Regions from separate parts of the Thioclava sp. DLFJ4-1 genome, predicted to be linked through region 1. Evidence: riboswitches for the same ligand, from Rfam matches in the RefSeq annotation. Region 1 holds a riboswitch; the other holds the start of a gene.

The links. A riboswitch is a leader RNA that binds a small molecule or an ion and turns the genes downstream of it on or off. The one in region 1 is predicted to bind cobalamin.
Region 2: another riboswitch for cobalamin. It lies ahead of nrdH (glutaredoxin-like protein NrdH); the one in region 1 lies ahead of BMI85_RS10335 (TonB-dependent receptor).

What each region holds. Positions count from the first base shown of each region.
Region 1 covers NZ_MPZT01000003.1:97,868-100,801, forward strand. The annotation lists gene BMI85_RS10330 (DUF475 domain-containing protein) at 1-429, shown strand, start outside; cobalamin riboswitch at 459-653, shown strand; gene BMI85_RS10335 (TonB-dependent receptor) at 790-2,613, shown strand; gene BMI85_RS10340 (ABC transporter substrate-binding protein) at 2,717-2,934, shown strand, end outside.
Region 2 covers NZ_MPZT01000001.1:85,992-88,925, forward strand. The annotation lists gene BMI85_RS00410 (homocysteine S-methyltransferase family protein) at 102-1,151, shown strand; cobalamin riboswitch at 1,229-1,424, shown strand; gene nrdH (glutaredoxin-like protein NrdH) at 1,520-1,741, shown strand; gene nrdI (class Ib ribonucleoside-diphosphate reductase assembly flavoprotein NrdI) at 1,754-2,176, shown strand; gene nrdE (class 1b ribonucleoside-diphosphate reductase subunit alpha) at 2,158-2,934, shown strand, end outside.

The DNA.
Region 1 (2,934 bases):
TTCCTCGGTGTCGAAGTGCTCAGCCACGTGCTCGACCGGACGAATATCGCTGCCGAGACGGCCAAGGCGGGCCTCGGCGCGTTCCTCTATCTCGAAGTGCTCGACGCGTCCTTCAGCTTCGACGGGGTGATCGGGGCCTTCGCACTGACCCAGAACCTGTTCCTGATCGCGATCGGTCTGGGGATCGGCGCGATGTATGTGCGCTCGATGACCCTGATGCTGGTGGAGCGCAACACGCTGAGCGAATTTCGCTATCTCGAGAACGGCGCCTTCTGGTCGATCCTGATCCTTTCGGTCGTCATGTTCGCGCAGACGCTGGTGGAAGTGCCCGAGGTGATTACCGGGCTGATCGGGGCGGGGCTGATCGGGCTGGCGCTGCTGTCCTCGATCCGTTTCAACCGGCGCAGCAGAGCCGCCGTCGAGAGTTGAAATTTTCTTGACAGACTGCGGCGCGCGCGGCACAGCAGGGGCACTTCGGTTCCGCCTTGGCGGATGAAAAGGGAACCCGGTGCGATGCGTGCATTCATTCCGGGGCTGCCCCCGCAACTGTGAGCGGCGAGTGACGGCTGACTGAGCCACTGGGGCGACCCGGGAAGGCCAGCCGAAACCAAGACCCGCGAGCCAGGAGACCTGCCGAGGCGCTCATCCTTTCTGCCTGTGCGGGGCGCGCAGCGGAGGCGGTCTTCCGTCAGTGGTGACATTCTCACCGTCGGCGGAAATTCCAAATTTCCAAAGACTTACGATACGAAGTTCACGCGACCACAGAGTCGCGATACGAGGGAATTGGATATGATCCGCACCCGTTTGACCGTGGGCCTGATGCTCACCACCGCGCTGGCAGCCCCCGCGCTTGCGCAAGACAGCCAACCTTACCAACTCGATGAGATCGTGATCTATCACGGCGCGCTCGAGCCGCAATCGTCGGACAAGACTGCGCAGGCAGTCACCGTGCTGTCGCGCAACGAGCTGGAGCGTTCGGGCCAGACGCGCCTTGCCAATCTGATCGCGCAATCGCCGGGCGTCGGCATCCTGTCGCGCGGGCCGATGGGCGCGCAGACCGGCTTCACCATTCGCGGCGTGTCGCAGAACTACGTGAAGGTTATGGTGGACGGGATCGGCGTCTCCGATCCCTCCGCGCCGCAGGTGCTGCCCGATCTGGGTCGGTTCAACACGTTCAATTATGACCGGGTCGAGATCATGCGCGGCTCGCAATCGGCGGTCTATGGCGGGCAGGCGGTCGCCGGTGTCATCAACCTCGACACGCCGCGCCCGACCGAGGATGGCGTGACCCAGAGCGTAAAGCTCGAGCTCGGCTCCTACCACACCGCGAATGCGGCCTATAACTTCGGTTGGAAGAAGGGTGACGACGAGCTCGCGATCCAGCTGTCGAAAGTCTACACCGCAGGCTTCTCGGCCGCCGACAAGAAGAACGGCAATACCGAGAAAGACGGCTACCGCGCCGATCGCGTGAGCCTGCGCGCGCAGAAGCGCATCTCCGACAATCTGCTGATCGGCTTCAACGGGTTTGCCCAGAACGACCGGGGCGAATTCGATAACGGCTTCAGCTCGCCGCCCACGGACAGCAACGAATACACCATCCACAAGGAACGCGGCGGGCGTCTCTTCGCGAAATTCGCGACAGGTCCGCTCGATCACGAACTCGGTCTGACCTATTACACCACCTCGCGCTGGTATCCGGTCTATGACTATGGCTACGAGGGCAAGCGCCGCAAACTCGACTGGAAAGCCTCGACCGATCTCGGGCCGGGCCGCGTGACCTTCGGCGCGGATCGCACGCTGGAAACCTATACCGGTACCTATGTCACGGGGGATGTTCTGACCGCCGATACGGGCGTCTTCGGTGAATATGCCTTCTCGCCGATGGACGGGGTGAACGTGACCGCCTCGGCGCGCCATGACGATCACTCGGATTTCGGCGGCAACACCACGGGCCGTCTGGGCGTTACCTGGCAGGCCGATGCCGCGACCCTCTTCCGCGCATCGGTGGGCAACGGGTTCCGCGCGCCGTCGGGCTACGAGCTCTATGACGGCTATGCGGGCAATCCCGATCTCAAGCCCGAGAAATCGCTGAGCTACGATCTGGGCGTCGAGCGCGATTTCGGTGCGCATAAGCTGACCGCGACGCTGTTCCATATCGAGGTGGACGACCTGATCGACTACAGCAACACGACCTACAGCTACTACCAGACCTCGGGCACCGCCAAGCGGCAGGGTCTGGAGCTGGGTCTGAAAGGGCCGATCTCCAGCACGGTCAATTACAGCCTCGGCTATACCTATCTGGATTCGAAGAACCCCGACGGGCTCTCTGCCGGCTCGACGTGGAACTCGGCCTTCGGGCGCCACACGCTGACCGCCGGGATCGACGCGCAGGTGATTGACAAGCTCACGCTCGCCGCCGATATGCGCGTGGTCACCGATCGTCAGAGCCAGCCCGATTACGGCCTGCTGAACGCGCAGATGACCTACGATCTGGGCAATGACAAAGAGGCCTATCTGCGCATCGAGAACCTGACCGACACCGATTACCAGCTCTGGCCCGGCTACGGCACCTCGGGTCGCGCCGCCTATGTGGGGCTGCGTGCGCGGTTCTGATCTGAAAGGGGCGGTTTGCGCCGCCCTTTTCGCCGCCTTGGCGGCGACCTCCTCTGCGTGGGCGGAGGAACCTGCGCGCGATTTGCCTGCACGGGTCGTGTCCATGAACCTCTGCACGGATCAGTTGGCGCTGGCGCTGGCCGATCCGTCGCAGATCGTCTCGGTCAGCCATTTCGCGACCGATCCGTCGATGTCTGTGCATTGGAAACAGGCTGAAGAACTGCCCGTAAACTACGGGCGTGCCGAGGAAATCTCGATTCTGCACCCCGATCTCGTTCTGGCCGATACATGGTCGAACCCCGACACGATCCGCATGTTGCG
Region 2 (2,934 bases), on a different contig from region 1:
CGGCCCGGCCGAGGACCATTGCAGCAGGAAACGGCACTCCGTTTCCTGTGAGGCTCGGCTTTTCCAAACGATGGTCATGGATGAACTGAGAGGATCTCTCCATGAATGACAACAAACTGACCCGCCTGCTCGACGCGCGCCCGGTGATCTGCGCCGAGGGCTTCCTGTTCGAACTGGAACGGCGCGGCTACCTGACCGCCGGGGAATTTGTGCCCGAGGTGGCGCTCGAATACCCGCAGGCGCTGCGCAATCTGCATGTCGATTTCCAGCGCGCCGGCAGCGATATCGTCGAGGCCTTCACCTATAACGGTCACCGCGAGAAGATGCGCGTGATCGGCAAGGAAGACCTGCTAGAGCCGCTCAACCGCGCGGCGCTGAAGATCGCGCGCGAGGTCGCCAATGCGAAGACCGGCAACCTGATGGCGGGCAATATCTCGAACACGAATATCTGGGACCCGGCCGATCCGGCACGGCAGGCCGAGGTGCGCGCGATGTTCGACGAGATGATCGGCTGGGCGGTCGAGGAAGGCGCGGATATCATTATCGGCGAGACTTTCTACTACGCGGGCGAGGCGTTGTGCGCGCTGGAAGCCGCGAAGACGTCGGGTCTGCCGGTGGTGCTGACGCTGGCGCCGATGGCGGGCAACGAGATGATGGACGGAGTCGGCATCGTCGAGACCTGCCAGCAGCTCGAGCAGGCGGGCGCCGATGTCGTCGGGCTGAACTGCTTCCGCGGGTCGCAGACGATGATGCCTTGGCTGCGTAAAGTGCGCGCGGCGGTGAGCTGCCATGTCGGCGCCCTGCCCGTGCCCTACCGGACCACCAAGGAGGAGCCCACCTTCTTCAACCTCTCGGACCACAACGGCTGCACCTGCCCCTCGCCGCATGGCCGAACCTTCCCGACCGCGCTCGATCCGCTGGCGTGTAACCGCTACGAGATCGGCGCCTTCGCCCGCGAGGCGCAGGCGATCGGGGTGAATTACCTCGGCGTGTGCTGCGGGGCGAGCCCGATGCATATCCGCGAAATGGCCGAGGCCGTGGGCCGCGAGACCGAGGCCAGCCGCTTCTCGGAGCGCATGGAGAACCACTTCATGTATGGCCAGAACGCCCGCCTTCCGGCGCATATCCGGGCGCTTGGCGACGGCGCCTGAGGCTTGACGCAGCCCTGCCGCGCGAGAGTTTCGCGCGGCAGGGAAATCTATATATTGACACCCATCCACCCTACCGCCCAATATGATGTTGCTTTGGTTCCTGCGAGTCACTCCGCAGGCGAAGAGGGAAGCCGGTGAGATTCCGGCGCTGCCCCCGCAACTGTAAGCGGCGAGCCTTAGGTCCGAATGTCACTGGTGCGATGCACCGGGAAGACGGACCGAGAGGCGCTCGAGCCGCGAGCCAGGAGACCTGCCAAAGCAGATAGACGACGACCGCGGCGGAGGGCCCGGGCGCGTGGCAGTGTGCTTTGCGCCCTGCCCACGAGCCTTGTCCCGCGCTGCCGACAGCAAACAAAGGGACAGGAACCATGACCATCACCGTCTACTCGAAACCGGCCTGCGTGCAATGCACCGCAACGACCCGCGCGCTCGATGCCAAAGGGATCGATTACAACGTGATCGACCTCACCGAGGACGCCGCCGCGATGGAGATGGTGCAGGACCTCGGCTACCGTCAGGCCCCGGTCGTGATCGCGAACGAGGATCACTGGGCAGGCTTTCGCCCCGACATGATCAACCGGCTGGCCTGAGGCCAAGCCGACATGGAACAGGCACGACTGGTCTATTACTCCTCGGCTTCGGGAAACACGCAGCGCTTCGTGGAGCGGCTGGGCCTGCCCGCGCTGCGCCTGCCCGTCTCGGCCGAGGGGCCGATGCCGACCCCGCCCGGCCCCTATGTCCTGATCTGCCCGAGCTATGCCGACGGGAAGGGGCGCGGCGCGGTCGCGAAACCGGTCATCGCCTTCCTCAACGATCCCGCCCGCCGCGCCGGTCTGCGCGGCGTCATCGCCAGCGGCAATCGCAATTTCGGCGCGCTCTTCGCCTGCGCGGGCGATCTGCTGGCGCGCAAATGCAATATCCCCGTGCTTTACCGCTTCGAGCTGGCCGGCACGGACAGTGACATCGACCGCGTGCGCGCGGGTCTCGAAACCTTCTGGAGGCAGGAATGCTCGATAGCGACGTGAAACCGAGCGGGGCCATGGCCTCGGAATTCGCGGGGCTTGATCACCACGCGCTCAACGCGATGCTCAATCTCTATGACGCGGAGGGCAATATCCGCTTCGATGCCGACCGGATGGCGGCGCGGCAATATTTCCTGCGCCATGTGAACCAGAACACGGTGTTTTTCCATTCGCTGGACGAAAAGCTCGGCTATCTGGTGGAGGAAGGCTATTACGACGCCGCCGTGCTCGATCAGTATTCGCGCAACTTCCAGCGCGCGATCTGGGACGCGGCTTTTGCCGCCAAGTTCCGTTTTCCGACCTTCCTCGGCGCGTTCAAATACTACACCTCCTACACGTTGAAGACCCGCGACGGGCAGCGCTATCTCGAACGCTACGAGGACCGGGTGGTGATGGTGGCGCTGACGCTCGCGCGTGGCGACGAGGCGCTGGCGATGCGGCTGATGGAGGAGATGCTGGCGGGCCGTTTCCAGCCCGCGACGCCGACCTTCCTCAATGCGGGCAAAAAGGCGCGGGGCGAATTCGTGTCGTGTTTCCTGCTGCGACTGGAAGACAACATGGAAAGCATCGGGCGCGGCATCAACTCGGCGCTGCAACTGTCGAAACGCGGCGGTGGCGTGGCCCTGATGCTGACCAATATCCGCGAATATGGCGCGCCGATCAAAGGGATCGAGAACCAGTCCTCCGGCGTGATCCCGGTGATGAAGCTGCTCGAAGACAGTTTCAGCTATGCCAACCAGCTTGGCGCGCGTCAGGGCGCG